Regions from separate parts of the Bradyrhizobium sp. AUGA SZCCT0222 genome, predicted to be linked through region 2. Evidence: predicted binding sites of a transcription regulator. Region 2 holds the regulator's gene; each other region holds the start of a gene.

Evidence for each region. Region 2 encodes PhoB, which activates phosphate uptake and scavenging genes when phosphate is short. Its sites were predicted from a motif close to TGTCATNNANCTGTCAT; they were not measured.
Region 1: the regulator PhoB is predicted to act here: its motif matches at 2,790-2,806, upstream of JQ629_RS14795 (UDP-2,3-diacylglucosamine diphosphatase).
Region 3: the regulator PhoB is predicted to act here: its motif matches at 2,360-2,376, upstream of JQ629_RS34950 (acetoacetate decarboxylase).

Annotation. Positions count from the first base shown of each region.
Region 1 is NZ_JAFCLX010000014.1:43,993-49,293, forward strand. It holds gene JQ629_RS14785 (threonine ammonia-lyase) at 1-831, opposite strand, end outside; gene JQ629_RS14790 (glycosyltransferase family 4 protein) at 903-1,958, opposite strand; gene JQ629_RS14795 (UDP-2,3-diacylglucosamine diphosphatase) at 1,955-2,767, opposite strand; gene JQ629_RS14800 (Bug family tripartite tricarboxylate transporter substrate binding protein) at 3,807-4,781, shown strand; gene JQ629_RS14805 (monooxygenase) at 4,852-5,190, shown strand; gene JQ629_RS14810 (hypothetical protein) at 5,255-5,301, opposite strand, start outside.
Region 2 is NZ_JAFCLX010000004.1:2,939-8,239, reverse strand. It holds gene pstB (phosphate ABC transporter ATP-binding protein PstB) at 1-604, shown strand, start outside; gene phoU (phosphate signaling complex protein PhoU) at 628-1,344, shown strand; gene phoB (phosphate regulon transcriptional regulator PhoB) at 1,420-2,121, shown strand; gene JQ629_RS04265 (GcrA family cell cycle regulator) at 2,289-2,798, opposite strand; gene JQ629_RS04260 (aspartate aminotransferase family protein) at 3,281-4,486, shown strand; gene argF (ornithine carbamoyltransferase) at 4,486-5,301, shown strand, end outside.
Region 3 is NZ_JAFCLX010000073.1:14,605-19,905, forward strand. It holds gene JQ629_RS34935 (hypothetical protein) at 36-986, opposite strand; gene JQ629_RS34940 (MgtC/SapB family protein) at 1,121-1,837, shown strand; gene JQ629_RS34945 (hypothetical protein) at 1,929-2,261, shown strand; gene JQ629_RS34950 (acetoacetate decarboxylase) at 2,493-3,233, shown strand; gene JQ629_RS34955 (hypothetical protein) at 3,412-3,633, opposite strand; gene JQ629_RS34960 (homospermidine synthase) at 3,792-5,234, opposite strand; gene JQ629_RS34965 (RidA family protein) at 5,283-5,301, opposite strand, start outside.

The sequences.
Region 1 (5,301 bases), on a different contig from region 2:
CAGTTCCCGGTAGGCATAGGCCACCGCCGCCCCGACTTCCGCGTCGGAGGCGACCACGCCCTGGGCCAGCAGCTTGCTGTTGATCGAGAACGTCATCACGCCGGGGATCGCGGCCATCAGGGCGTCGCAGATGGTGCGATCGGCCGCATGATGGGCTTCGCGATGGCCGGCGCGCAGCGAGAGACCGTGATCGTCATAACCCTCGGGTTCGGCGACGATCAGCGTCGATTGCGGAAAGCGCGCCTTGATGGCCGTCGCAACGCCCGCAATCAGTCCGCCGCCGGAAGCCGGCGCCACCACGATGTCGGGCGTCAGGCCGAGCGCGGCCATATCCTCTGATATCTCGCGGCCCGCAGTGCCCTGCCCGGCGATCACGAAAGGATCGTCATAGGGGCGCACCAGCGTGGCGCCGCGCTTGCGCGCGATATCTTGAGAGATCGCCTCGCGATCTTCCTTGTCGCGGTCATAGAGCACGACTTCGGCGCCATAGCCCTTGGTGCGCTCGCGCTTGGTCAGCGGCGAGTCCTTGGGCATCACGATGGTTGCCTGCATGTTGAGGATCTGCGCCGCCGCCGCCACGCCCTGGGCGTGGTTGCCGGACGAGAACGCGACCACACCGCCGCCGCGTTCGGCCTGCGGGATCGAGGCGAGCTTGTTGAAGGCGCCGCGGAACTTGAAAGAACCGGTCCGCTGCAGCATTTCCGGCTTGAGAAAGACCTTGGTTCCGACGCGTTCGTTGAGAACCGGGAACGACAACAGCGGCGTTCGCACCGCAAAGGGCGCAACCACCCGCGCCGCCGCATCGATATCTGCGGCACCAATCGGTGCCATCGAGGCTTGATCCGTCATGACGACTTTGTATCGCGTCCGTGGACAGGCCGGCAAGACGCAATCCGGTGAAGTCAGGCGGCGAAATGCGGGTCTTCCACAAACTCGACCACCTCGCCTTCGGAGCCTGGGGCCCGGACATTGAGCGCATGGTCGACAAAAACCCGCGCCGAGGCCTGCCAGGTGTGGGCGGCGGCAAATTCCACACAGGCCTGCGGCGATATCTGCAGCGCGTCGAGGCAGGCAGCGCGCAAATCGTCGGAGAGCACGCCGACCGGCGCCGCCCCGATCACGTCGAGGGGACCGGTGACCGGAAAAGCGGCAACCGGCAGCCCGCTGGCGAGCGCCTCCAGCAGAACCAGACCGAAGGTGTCGGTTCTGCTTGGGAACACGAAGATGTCGGCGGCCGCATAAATCTCCGCCAGTTCCTCGCCGTGCCGGGCGCCCAGGAATACCGCATCCGGATATTTCCGCTCCAGCGCCACACGGGCCGGGCCATCGCCGACAACAAGCTTGGTGCCGGGGAGATCGAGATCGAGGAACGCCTCGAGATTCTTTTCGACCGCGACGCGGCCGACACTGAGGAACACCGGCTGCGGCAGACAGAGGTCGGCGGTGCGCGGATGAAACAGCGAGGTGTCGACGCCGCGCGACCACAGCACCACATTGCGAAATCCGCGCTGGCGCAATTCAGCTGCAAGCGCCGGCGTCGCCGCCATCACCGCCTGGCTCGGCCGGTGAAACCAGCGCAGCGCGCGCCAGACCCATTTTTCCGGGATCGGCGAGCGCGCCGAGACATATTCCGGAAAGCGCGTGTGGAAGCTGGTGGTGAACGGCAGTCCGTGCTTGCGGCAATAGCGGCGAACCAGAAGGCCGATCGGGCCTTCGGTCGCGATGTGAATGCTGTCGGGCTTGGCCGCTTCGATCAGCGCCGCGATCTTCGCCGGGTAAGGCAGCGCGAGCTGCAAATCCGGATAGCTCGGCATCGCAAAGGTGCGAAACGATTGCGGCGTCAGGAAGCTGACATCGACGCCGAAGCCTTTGGCGGCTTCCGCCATCATGGTCAGCGTCCGTACCACCCCGTTGACCTGGGGATGCCACGCATCGGTCGCGACCAGGATATGCGTCATGCCGCGCGCGCCGCGACGCGGGGGACCGGCGCCAGCCGGCGCTGCGGATCGGCCCAGGTGATGATCTCGAACCGGCCGTCCTCGTGCTCGACCAGTGCGGTGCAGCTTTCGACCCAGTCGCCGCAGTTCATGTAACGGATGCCGTGCTCGTCGCGGATCGTGGCGTAGTGGATATGGCCGCAGATCACGCCATCGGCGCCGTGACGCCGCGCTTCGCCGGCCAGGGTCTTTTCGAATGCGCCGATATAATTCACCGCGTTCTTGACCTTCAGCTTCGCCCATTGCGACAGCGACCAATAGGGAACGCCGAACATGCGCCGGAAGAAGTTGACCAGGCGATTCATCTGAATGGCGAAATCATAGGCCTTGTCGCCGAGATGGGCGAGCCAGCGCGCGTTCTGCACCACCAGATCGAAGATGTCGCCGTGGATGACGAGATAGCGCTTGCCGTCGACGCCCTCGTGAATGGTGTTTTCCACCACGTCGATGCCGCCGAAATGGGTGCCGTAATAGTTGCGCAGGAATTCGTCGTGATTGCCCGGCACGTAGACGACCTTGGCGCCCTTGCGCGCCTTGCGCAGCATTTTCTGCACGAAGTCGTTATGCGATTGCGGCCAGTACCAGTTGGACTTCAGCGCCCAGCCGTCGACGATATCGCCGACGAGATAGATGGTGTCGGCGTCGTGGCTTTTGAGGAAGTCCAGCAACCGGTCGGCTTGCGAGCCGCGGGCTCCGAGATGGACGTCGGAGATAAACAAAGTGCGAAAGCGCCGCTCCGGGCTCTCTTCACTCGAGGAGTCACTACCCATGCCGTGCACCTAACAGATCCCTGTGACAGGGCGATGACAACCGACGCGACTGATAGCCCCACGCGAATCGATGACGCGCCCCTGCAAAAGCGGATAGCAGCGCGATGCGACAGGGAAACGACGGCGCCACCACGTGGATTTACGGAGTTCACCCGCATGCGCACATCGGATCGCTAACTGGTTCGTCGTCCCGGCGAAGGCCCATACGCCGCGGCGCTTGTTTTGAAAAACGATGTTCGACGACTTTCTTTCAATCGCTGACTTCGGTGGCTATGGGTCCCGGCCTTCGCCGGGACGACGTGGATACAGCTTCGCGATCTCGCGACCGCACTGCGCCCGAGCTTTGCCAGAAATTTCCTTGCCCTCCAATGAGAGGGCGCAGGGAAGACCGGGTGCGCGCTGCACCCGCGGTCCCGTGTGCGGTTTGCACAAAACAAAATGCACACGAGCATACAGGGCAGCGGAGAACACCCGGCCTTCCCTGCGCAATGGCTTTACGGCTTATGCCGTGCTCTCCCCGGAGACGAGTTCTTGGTTGACTCCGTCACCGCCGGTTCAGCTCACGCTTAGCCGACGGCTTGACGCCAGCAACGGGCGCCAGGACCACACGGTTTTGCCGTACGCCCATCCACGCCGTCGTCTCAGCGTAAACAAGCGTCCACCGCAACCCGCCCAACGTCCGTGACGACGGCCGACGCCCTTCTGAGTAGGACGGGATGGCCCAACACATATCCCTGATTTGCCTTCTGGTAAACAGAAATATTTTTTATTTTAGGGCTTGACACGATTTCCATAAATCCGAAGTGATTTGCCCGTCGGGCACAATTGGTATGTAGCCTGGATGAGCAACGCGACATCCGGGGCTTCTCTAATCCCGCATATCGCATGCGCTCATGCGGGCTACTTGCTGCGGATCAGCCGGGGCGCGGGCATGCGGCTCCGGCCGGCGCCTTGCGGGCGACGCCCGCTGCTGTCACACTTGTTCCACGTCCTGCGGCAATGACCGCGCAAACCGGCAGGCAGGACAAGCGAGGAAACGATGAAGTTCGTTGCGAACCTGTTCGCCGCGTTGCTGGTGCTGCTCACCGCGCAGACGGCATCGGCGCAGTCCACCTATCCGAACAAGCCGGTGAAGATCCTGGTCGGCTTCACGCCCGGCACCGCGCCGGACCTTGCGGCGCGCATTCTTGCCGAACGGTTTGCCGAGGTCTGGGGCACGCCGTTCGTGGTCGAAAACCTGCAAGGCGCCGGCAGCAACATCGCCACCGAACGCGTCGCCAAGTCGGCCGCCGACGGCACCACACTACTGATGGGCGGCAACTCGGCGCTCGTCATCAATCCGAGCCTCTATGACAAACTGCCGTTCGATCCGATCAAGGATTTTGCGCCGATCTCGCAGGTGTTCATCGCCGCGAACGTGCTCGCCGTTCCGCCCGAGGTGCCGGTCAAGACCGTGGCGGAACTGGTGACACTCGCCAAGGCGCAGCCCGGCAAACTCTCCTACGGCCATGCCGGCGTCGGCACGTCGCAGCATCTCGGCGCCGAACTGTTCAAATACATGGCGCATGTCGACATCGCATCGGTGCCCTATCGCGGCACCACGGCGTTGATGCCCGACCTGCTCGCCAACCGCATCGCGATGTCGTTTGCCAACATCGTGAACGTGGTGCCGCTGGCCAAGGAAGGCAAATTGCGCGCACTGGCCATCACCTCGGTCAGGCGCTCGGCCCTGGCGCCCGACCTGCCGACGATGGCGGAATCCGGATTTCCCGGTTTCGAGGCGGTGCCGTGGTTCGGCCTGCTCGCGCCATCAGGCACGCCACAGGATGTTATCGACAAATTGCACGGCGAAACCGTCAAGGCGCTGGCGCTGCCGGAGGTACGCAAGAAGTTCGACGAACTCGGGCTCGAGATCGTCGGCAATACGCCGGCAGAGTTTGCAGCCGTCATCAAGAAGGAGACGCCCGAATGGGCAAAAGTGATCAGGGACGCCGGCATCAAGCTCGGCAACTAGGTTAAACTGCAAGCGCGCGGACTGCGCCTACCGCTACCCCAGCCGCTCAACCCCACCTGAGGAAACCGCCATGGCCAATTGCATCGTTGTCGTTCAGTTCGATCTGCCGAAGCGATCAGAGGAACAGGCAATCACCGGCGGCACGTCGAGCGCGCCGACCTACCGCGGCCTCGCCACCAAAGGATTGATCCGCAAGGACTACCTGAATGGCGAAACCGGTACCGGCGGCGTCTACCTCTGGGACAGCCGCCAATCGGCGGAAGCCTGGTTTACGGAGGAACGCGTGGCGGAATTGACAAAGCGCTTCGGGGTGCGGCCTCGCCTGACCTGGTACGACACCCATGTCACGGTCGATAATTTGCAGGACGAGACGCGCGTCAACGGCAAGGCGATCGAGGTCGTGGCCTGACGATAGCTGTTGCGGCACTGCGCGTGATTGGATCGCGCGCACTGCGTTACGCGTGCGGAAGATTCTAGGTTCCGCGCGTCGCCGCCGAAGAGTAGCGTTTGCTGCGCTTGC
Region 2 (5,301 bases):
CCGGATGTACGACCTCTATCCGGGCCAGAAGGCGACCGGGCAATTGATGCTCGACCAGACCAACATCCTCGACCCCAAGCTCGATCTCAATCTGCTGCGCGCCCGGGTCGGCATGGTGTTCCAGAAGCCGACGCCGTTTCCGATGACGATCTACGAAAACATCGCCTTCGGCATCCGCCTCTATGAGAAGATATCGAAATCCGAGATGGACGGCCGCGTCGAAAAGGCGTTGCGTGGCGGTGCGCTGTGGAACGAGGTCAAGGACAAGCTGAATGCATCGGGCCTCAGCCTGTCCGGCGGCCAGCAGCAGCGGCTCTGCATCGCGCGCACCGTGGCGGTGCGCCCTGAAGTGATCCTGTTCGACGAGCCCTGCTCGGCGCTGGACCCGATTTCGACCGCCAAGGTCGAGGAATTGATCACAGAATTGGCGGAGGACTACACCATCGCCATCGTGACCCATAACATGCAGCAGGCGGCGCGCGTCTCGGACAAGACCGCCTTCATGTATCTCGGTGAACTGGTCGAATTCGACGACACCAACAAGATTTTCACCTCGCCGGGCGATCGACGCACCCAGGATTACATTACCGGCCGGTTCGGCTAAGCGCACATCGCGAGGAGAAGACAATGGCTTCAGAGCATACCGCGAAGGCGTTCGACAGCGATCTTCAGGAATTGACCCGCCTGGTCGCCGAAATGGGCGGCCTTGCCGAACGCATGATCACCGAATCCGTCGATGCCTTGATCCGGCGCGATGTTGCGCTGGGAAAACGCGTCGTCGCCTCCGACGCCGAGATCGACCGCCTGCAGCACCTGATCGAGGAACGCGCGGTGCTGACGATTGCCCGCCGCCAGCCGATGGCCATCGACCTGCGCGAGATCGTCGGCGCCATGCGGGTGGCCACCGATCTGGAACGGATCGGCGACCTCGCCAAGAACATGGGCAAGCGCGTCGCGGCGCTGGAGAACGATTTCCAGCCGCTGAAACTGATCCGCGGTCTTGAACACATGACCGATCTGGTGCAGTCGCAGGTCAAGTCCGTGCTCGACGCCTACGCGTCGCACGACCTGCCGGCGGCGATGGCGGTCTGGAAGGGCGACGAGGAAGTCGACGCCATCTGCACTTCGCTGTTCCGCGAACTCCTGACCTACATGATGGAAGATCCGCGCAACATCTCGTTCTGTATCCATCTGATGTTCTGCGCCAAGAACATCGAGCGGATCGGCGACCATGCCACCAACATCGCCGAGACCGTGTTCTACATGATCGAAGGCCAGCAGATCCTCGACAAGCGCCCGAAGGGCGACATGACGAATTTCGCCACGACTGTGCCGGGAAACTAGTTACTGAACTGACAGCGGAACGAGAGACGTTTTTCGCGTATCGACAGCGCGTCAAAACACAAGAGGCTTACATAGATGAACGCACGCATTCTGGTGGTTGAAGACGAGGAAGCGCTCACCACGCTTCTGCGCTACAACCTCGATGCCGAAGGCTATGAGGTCGAAACCGTCGCCCGCGGTGACGACGCCGATACACGGCTGAAGGAGCGGGTGCCCGACCTGATCGTGCTGGACTGGATGCTGCCGGGCCTGTCCGGCATCGAACTGTGCCGTCGCTTAAGGGCACGGCCGGAGACCAAGGCGCTGCCGATCATCATGCTGACCGCGCGCGGCGAGGAAAGCGAACGGGTGCGGGGGCTGGCGACCGGCGCCGACGACTACATCGTAAAACCCTTTTCGGTGCCGGAGCTGCTGGCGAGGGTGAAGGGCCTGCTCAGGCGGGCGAGCCCGGAGCGGCTCGCCACCGTGCTGACCTATGGCGATATCGAACTCGACCGCGAGAAGCGCCGCGTCGCGCGCTCGGGCCGTCCGATCGATCTCGGGCCCACCGAATATCGCCTGCTGGAGTTCTTCCTGGAACATCCCGGCCGCGTGTTCAGCCGCGAGCAACTGCTCGACAGCGTCTGGGGCCGCGACATCTACATCGACGAGCGTACCGTCGACGTCCATATCGGCCGCCTGCGCAAACTGCTCAACCCCGGCCGCGAACAGGACCCGATCCGCACCGTGCGCGGCGCCGGCTACGCGCTGGATGATCGGTTCGCGAAGGTGGAGTAGGACGCGTAAGGCGCGGCAAAATCCGCTGTCGTCCCGGCCTTGAGCCGGGACCCATAACCACTGATGTCAATTTTTGAAATGAGCTGGAGCTCCAGCCGGGCATAACCACGAACGCCTGTGGTTATGGGTCCCGGCCTTCGCCGGGACGACATCTGTGAGCGCAGCTCTTACCTGGTCGGCTTCGGCGCCGGGCGGCGGCGATCGGAGGCCGGCTGATAGGCGATGCGCGAGTGATGCGCGCAATAGGGCAGGCTGCTGAGCGCCTTGCCGCCGCAGAAAAAGAATTCCGAGCTGGAGGGATCGCCGATCGGCCAGTGGCAGGTGGCCTCGTTCAATTCGAGCAGCGTCAGCCGCTGGCTCATCGGCACCACATTGTCGTAGGCGACCGGATCCGGCTCCATCTCCACCTCGAAGGCGTGGGCCAGCGCGGTGTTGCCGCGCGACACCGGGCGCGCCACCCGCATCATCTGCTGGGCGGGGCGCGCCTTGCGCTGACGCGGCGCGGCCGAGGAGGGGCTCTTGGCACGGCCGGAAAGACCCAGCCGGTGCACTTTGCCGATCACTGCATTTCGCGTCACATTTCCAAGTTCCGCGGCGATCTGGCTGGCGGAAAGTCCGCCCTCCCAGAGCTTTTTAAGCTGCTCGACGCGCTCGTCGGACCAGGTCAATACCGTCATCGCATTCTTCCCTTCGCACAGAGCCGGCCAAACCGGGGGCAGCGCTGGCGATGCCAATTCTCAAAAATCCCAGCGGGCAGAATCCCTTAGCCCTCGCCGGGCGCAAAAAAGCCGCCCGAACGTTTACGCCTTACAAAATGGACTCTAGGGGTCAGTACTTCCGCACGAGATGTCGTACCCGACAGCCCAGACGCTACAATATGGCGGGACTCTGGCGCAAGAGTCCGCGTCCGCGCGTCCACATGTTCCGGTACTTATGCATTGCAATTGGCGTTTTCCACGGCACCGGAATGCTACGGATTGCTTTATCCTGCACCGCAGGGAAGCGGTTTTTAGGCGTGTTGACACGGTCCAAAGCCAGCATAGAATGCTTGCTACGTGCCGCCCCGAAAAGGCGGCACGTTTTGTTTTCGCAAGACCGGCTGTGCCGCGTTCGCGCCAATGCACGCTATGTGGCCGGTCTCTAACCGTCAGTGATAGCCATGACCAACAGCGCCCCGTCGCATCTGCTTCCCGTATTCGCGAGAGTCGATCTCGGTTTCGAACGCGGCGAAGGCGCGTGGCTGATCTCGACGTCAGGCGAGCGCTATCTCGACTTCACCTCGGGTGTGGCGGTGAATGCGCTCGGCCACTGCCATCCGCATCTGGTCGCGGCCTTGCAGGAGCAGGCCACCAAGCTTTGGCACATGTCGAACCTGTTCCGGAGCCCGGACGGCGACAAGCTTGCAGCAAGGCTGTGCGAGCAGAGCTTTGCCGATCTGGTGTTCTTCTGTAATTCCGGCGCGGAAGCGATGGAATGCGCGATCAAGGTCGCGCGCCGCTATCACGCCGCCAAGGGACATCCGGAGCGCTATCGCCTCGTCACCTTCGAGGGCGCGTTCCACGGCCGCACGCTGGGCACGCTGGCGGCTACGGGATCTGCCAAATATCTGGAAGGTTTCGGTCCGCCGCTGGACGGCTTCGACCAGGTCGCGCATGGCGATCTCGAAGCGGTCAAGAAGGCGATCGGGCCAGAGACTGCCGCCATCCTGATCGAGCCGGTGCAGGGCGAGGGCGGTGTCCGCAGCGCGCCGCATGCGTTCTACAAGGCGCTCCGCCAATTGTGCGACGACAAGGGCCTGCTGCTGATTTTCGACGAGGTGCAGACCGGCATGGGCCGCACCGGCGATCTGTTTGCCTATAAGCGCCTTGGCGTCACCCCCGACATCATGTCGCTGGCAAAAGCGCTCGGCGGCGGCTTTCCGATCGGCGCCTGCCTTGCCACGGCAGAGGCGGCGTCCGGCATGACGCCGGGCTCGCACGGCTCGACCTTCGGCGGCAATCCGCTTGCGATCGCTTCCGCCAACGCGGTGCTCGACGTGATGCTCAAACCCGGCTTCTTCGACCACGTGCAGAAAGTGTCGCTGCTCTTGAAACAGAAGCTCGCTTCCGTGGTCGATCGCTATCCTGCCGTGCTGGCGGAAGTGCGCGGCGAAGGGCTGCTGATCGGCGTCAAGGCCGTGGTGCCCTCGGGCGATCTCGTCGCCGCGCTGCGCGACCAGAAGCTGCTGACGGTCGGCGCCGGCGACAATGTCGTGCGCTTCCTCGCGCCCCTGATCGTTTCCGAATCCGAGATCGAGCAATCCGTCCAAAGCCTCGAACGCGCCTGCATCGCGCTGTCAGGCGACAAGAAGAAGGCGGCGGGGTGATGAGCAAGTCCCTACGTCACTTTCTCGATATCAGCGAGCTGCCGCCGAAGGAATTGCGCAACATGCTGGACCTGAGCGTCGCCATGAAGGCGAAGCTGAAGGCGCATGAGACGCCCAGAAAGCCGCTCGAGGGCAAGACGCTGGCGATGATCTTCGAACGGCCGTCGACCCGCACCCGGGTCTCGTTCGACGTCGGCATGCGCCAGCTCGGCGGCGAAGCCATCATGCTGACCGGTGCGGAAATGCAGCTCGGCCGCGGCGAAACCATCGCCGATACCGCGCGCGTGCTGTCGCGTTACGTCGATGCGATCATGATCCGCATCCTCAACCACGATGCGCTGCTGGAGCTCGCCGCCAACGCCACTGTGCCCGTCATCAACGGCCTCACCCGGCGCTCGCATCCCTGCCAGGTGATGGCTGACCTGATGACGTTCGAGGAGCATCGCGGTTCGATCGAGGGCCGCACCGTGGCCTGGACCGGCGATGACAACAACGTGCTGGCGTCATGGGCGCATGCGGCAGAGCGTTTGAAGTTCAAACTGAACGTGGCCACCCCGCCGCAGCTCGCGCCGAACAAGGCGATGAAGGACTGGATCAAGGCGACGCAGGCGCCGATCGTGCTCGGCAACGACCCGGAAGCCGCCGTCGCCGGCGCCGACTGCGTCGTGACCGACACCTGGGTGTCGATGGGCGACAAGGACGGCGAGCATCGCCACAACGTGCTCAAGCCCTACCAGGTCAACGCCCAGCTGATGTCGCTGGCCAAGCCCGACGCGCTGTTCATGCACTGCCTGCCGGCTCATCGCGGTGAGGAG
Region 3 (5,301 bases), on a different contig from region 2:
GATGACGTCTGTGGATCATGCTGCAGCAGCCCGCCTCACTTCACTTTCTTCCCACCTTTGACGTAAGCCTCGATGTGGTCAAACGTCTTGCCGGCCGGTTCGAGGTTTTCGAAGGCCGAAGCGGCCTTGCTCATGTTTTCGGCGGTCTTGTCGCGGTCCTTCGGGTCGGGTTTGAAGACGGCGAGCATGGTGAGCGTCGTCATGTAATTTCCGAACGCCGCTTGCTCGGCCGCGAACAGGTTTTTCAGGCGAGGATCGTTCGCAAAAAAGCCGGAGAAGGTCTTCTTGATGCCGTCGTCGGCTGATGCCAGCGACTGCAACGCCCAAAATCCGCTCGCCAATGTCAGCACGCGAAAGAATTTGGCGGGCTCGGTTTTGCACGCGTATTTGTCGCAGGCCATCTTGGCCATCACGTTGTCCCGGCCTTCCGCGGTCATGTTCGGCCCGAACTTGCCCTTCATGAATCCCATGCGCATGGCAATGCCCGCCATGTCGTCATCTGCGCTGGAGAAGTTGGCGAGGATTCTTTCAATGAAGCTGGTGTCACCGGATGCCATATAAGCGCCGATCAGGAGGTCATTGTCGGCGGCATTCGACGACGGCCGCACCACGGCAAGTTTGGCAGGCTGGTTCTTTTCGATTTTCTGCAGCGTGGCTGTGATCTGGTTTTCCTCGGCAAATTTCTGCGCGTCTTCCGTGAGGCCGGCGCCGTAGAGCGCCACAAGCTTCACCGATTTGACGTAAGAAGAGGCTTCAAGTTGCAGGATGCGCTGCTTCTCTGCGGGCGACGTGCTGAAGATCTGCGCCAGGAATCCAATGACGGCACTGGGATCGGCGTTTGGGCCGGCTCGCATTTGCGACAGCACGCTGTCGACGCAGGCGGGCTGCTTGGTGCGGTAATAGCCGGTCATGCAGTTCTGGTCCGCAGATGCGGGCGAGCACTGAATACCGAGCAGCGCGATCGCGGCGTAAAGCAATCTTTTCATGACAATTCCGCTAAATCAGGCGAATCGAGCGCCGTTGCCCGCAGCGAAGCGGGCCGGCGACCGTTAGTCGCCGGAACGGGCCAGATCGTTCAGGCTGTGATAGATTCGTCACTTCTCTCCCCTAGAAAGCCGAGATGCGCTTCCTGACGACCTTCCAGATCGCCGATTTCCTCGACACCCTGGTCAGCCTGACCGCGGCGTTCGTTCTGGGCACCCTGATCGGCGCCGAGCGGCAATACCGGCAGCGGACGGCCGGCCTGCGCACCAATGTGCTGGTTGCTGTCGGCGCGGCCGCCTTTGTCGATCTTGCGATGCATCTGAAGGCTGCCGAAGGCGCCGTACATGTGATCGCCTATGTCGTCTCGGGGATCGGCTTCCTCGGCGCCGGCGTCATCATGAAAGAGGGCCTGAACGTCCGCGGCCTGAACACCGCGGCGACGCTCTGGGGATCGGCCGGGGTCGGAGCCTGCGCCGGCGCCGACATGGTGGCCCAGGCGGCGGCGCTGACCGTGTTCGTGGTCGCCGGCAACACCCTGCTGCGTCCGCTGGTCAACGCCATCAACCGCATTCCGATCGACGAACGCGCTTCCGAGGCGACTTATTACTTCAAGCTCGCGGTCAGTGCGGAGGCGTTGCCTGACATGCGCGACCACATGGTTGAGCGATTGGAGAATGCAAAATATCCGGTCGCTGAACTCAATGTGGTCGAGCATGGCGATGACCTCTTGGAGATCGTCGCCACGCTGGTTTCCACCGCGATCGATCCCAACGAATTGAATGCGGTCGCGGTCGATCTGCAGCGCCAGCCCGGCGTTCGCCACGCCACCTGGGAAGTCAGCACCAAGGATTAGTTTTGTTATTGCCCGGTTCCGCACGCTGCGGGGCGGGGAACAATGCGCTACGCCGGCCGTTGTCATCGCGAACAACCTTGCGGTGAACGATATGTCTGCCGATCAGAACAAGCGCAGCTACCGGATTGATTTTCTCGTTGCGGCCGCGCTGGTCACGACGGGCCTCGTGATGTCCGGTCTGTCGCTGGCCGAGTTGCGCGCGCGCCCGCCGCAACAAATGGCGCAGGCCACCCAGCCGCTGCAATCGACGCCGGGTGCGGAAACCAGGCCGTCGGTGCCCGCGGAGACGACGACCGGCACCCGGCCGTCCAACGTGCCGCCCGAACCGGCGCGACCCGATGCCGACGCGCAGAAGGCGGGCGCCCAGCCCGCGCTGCCGCCGGCACCGGCCGAGAAAACGGCCGAGCCGATCAAGCAGAAGTAGTCTTTCGTCATTCCGGGATGCGCCACTTGGCGCAGGCCCGGAATCCATACTCACGATCGTGGTTATGGATTCCGGGCTCGCGCTTCGCGCGCCCCGGAATGACGGAGGGATGAAGCGCCCTCTGACGCCGATTTGACTGACGCTGCCGGATTTACAGTCTCGCCTGAGCCATCAAGCTCCCCCATAATCGCCCTCATCGCGCGACCGCGCCTACGACAGATGGGGCAGGCCATGAAGATCGACGATGTCAGACGAACCGCGTATTCGATGCCGCTGAACAACCCGTCCTTCCCGCCGGGGCCCTATCGCTTCTTCAACCGCGAATATTTCATCATCACCTACCGGACCGATCCGGACGTGCTTCGCGCCCTGGTGCCGGAGCCGCTCGAAGTCAGCGAACCGGTCGTCAAATACGAATTCATCCGTATGCCCGACTCGACCGGCTTCGGCGACTACACCGAAACCGGCCAGGTGATCCCGGTCCGTCTCAACGGCGAGGAGGGCGCTTATACCCACGCGATGTATCTCGACGACGAAGGCCCGATCGCCGGCGGCCGCGAAATCTGGGGATTTCCCAAAAAGCTCGCGAAGCCGAAGATCGAAGTCGAGAGCGATGTGCTGGTCGGCTCGCTGCATTACGGCTCGGTGCTCTGTGCCTCCGCCACCATGGGTTACAAGCATCGCCCGGTCGATCATGACGCCGTGCTGAAGGGCATGAAGGCGCCGAACTTCATTCTCAAGATCATCCCGCATGTCGACGGCAGCCCTCGGATCTGCGAACTGGTGCGCTTCCATCTCGAGGACATCACGCTGAAGGAAGCATGGAGCGGTCCGGCCGCGCTCGGCCTGTTTCCCCACGCGCTGTGTGACGTTGCCCGGCTTCCGGTGCGCGAAGTGGTCTCCGCGCTGCATTTCAAGGCTGATCTGACGCTGGGATTGGGGAAGGTGGCGTTCGATTACATGGCGAAGTGACAGTCGTCATTCCCCGATGCGCAATTGCGCATCTGAGGGCGATGCGGAGCATCGAACCCGGAATCTCGAGATTCCCCGGTGCGCAATTGCGCACCTGAGGTCTGGCCCTTCGGGCCATCCCGGAATGACGAGTGGCTTATAGGGTCGCTCGCGTTCGACGGTTTGGCGAAGTGACGCTCTACTGAGCGCCCTTGAGCGTGCACGATGTCGAGCAGGTCGTCATCACGCCGCGCTGGCAGGAGATGCACACGGCGATGCACTGCTTCAGGTCCTTGGGATTGTAGGAGCTGTAGAGCTTGCGCGCGCAGTTATCGATCGAGCCGGTGATGTCGTTGTTGTTGTCAGGTTTGCACCCGGCCAAAACGACCGCCGATAGCATGATTGCGATAAAGACGCGCATTTCCACCGCTCCACCGGGGGCGTCGCTGCGCAGAGACGCAGGACGGCTCAAGGTCCTCGTAAAAGAGGTACCTTTCAGGATTGCGCGATTTTATTAAGCGAGCGTTACGGTGACCGGTGGCCCCTGATGCTGCGTTGCATCAGAGGTGGAACCATACCTTATCGCACAAGAATGTTGCGGAACTGCCAGGGATCGGAGGTATCGATGTCTTCCGGGAACAGGCCCGGCCGATCCGTCAGCGGGGTCCAGTCGGTGTAGTATCCCTTTACCGGGCCGAGATACGGCATCTGGATTTCCAGCAGACGATCGAAATCCATCTCGTCGGCTTCGACGATGCCTTGGTTCGGGTTTTCCAGCGCCCACACCATGCCGCCGAGCACGGCGGAGGTCACTTGCAGGCCGGTGGCGTTCTGATAGGGCGCGAGTTTGCGGGTCTCTTCGATGGAGAGCTGCGAGCCGTACCAGTAGGCATTGTTGTCATGGCCGAACAGCAGCACGCCGAGTTCGTCGATGCCGTCGACGATTTCGTTCTCATCGAGGATGTGGTGCTTTTCCTGCATCTTTGCTGCGCGGCCGAACATTTCATGCAGCGACAGCACGGCATCGTCAGCCGGATGATAGGCATAGTGGCAGGTCGGCCGATAGATCGCCGTGCCCGATGCGTCACGCACCGTGAAGTAATCGGAGATCGAGATCGACTCGTTGTGGGTGACGAGGAAGCCATACTGCGCGCCGCGGGTCGGGCACCAAGTGCGCACGCGCGTGTTGGCGCCGGGCTGCATCAGGTAGATGGCGGCGCCGCAACCCGCTTCGTGGGTACGTGCGTTCTCGGGCATCCATTTTTCATGGGTGCCCCAACCGAGTTCGGACGGCTGCACGCCTTCCGACAGGAAACCCTCCACCGACCAGGTGTTGACGAAGACATCAGGCTCTTTCGGCGACTTGGAGCGCTGGGTGTCGCGTTCGGCGATGTGGATGCCCTTGACGCCAGCCTGCCGCATCAGGTCCGCCCATTCGGCCTTGGTCTTCGGCTTGGGGGCATTGAGCTTCAGATCAGCGGCGACATTGAGCAGCGCCTGCTTGACGAAAAAGGAGACCATGCCGGGATTGGCGCCGCAGCAGGAGACGGCCGTCGTCGAGCCCGCGGGGCGCGCCTTCTTGGCGGCCAGCGTCGCTTCGCGAAGGGCGTAGTTGGAGCGCGCCTCCGGGCCCTTCGAAGAATCGAAATAGAAGCCGAGCCAGGGCTCGTTGACAGTGTCGATGTAGAGAGCGCCAAGCTCGTTGCAGAGCTCCATGATGTCGGTGGAGCCGGTATCGACCGAGAGATTGACGCAGAAACCCTGGCCGCCGCCTTCGGTGAGCAGCGGGGTAAGCAACGCGCGATAATTGTCCCTGGTCACGCCCTGCTGGATGAATTTTACATTGTGCTTCTCGCAATGCGCCTTGCGGCCCTCGTCCTTGGGATCGATCACGGTGATGCGCGACTTGTCGTAATCGAGATGCCGCTCGATCATCGGCAACGTGCCTTTGCCGATGGAGCCGAAGCCGACCATGACGATGGGACCGGTGATCTTCGCGTAGATCTGCGAGGCGGGGCTCATGGGATGGTTTCTCCGGAAAGTGCTGGCGGACAGATGGTGAGGGGTGGATCAGGCGCTGCGGCGCTTG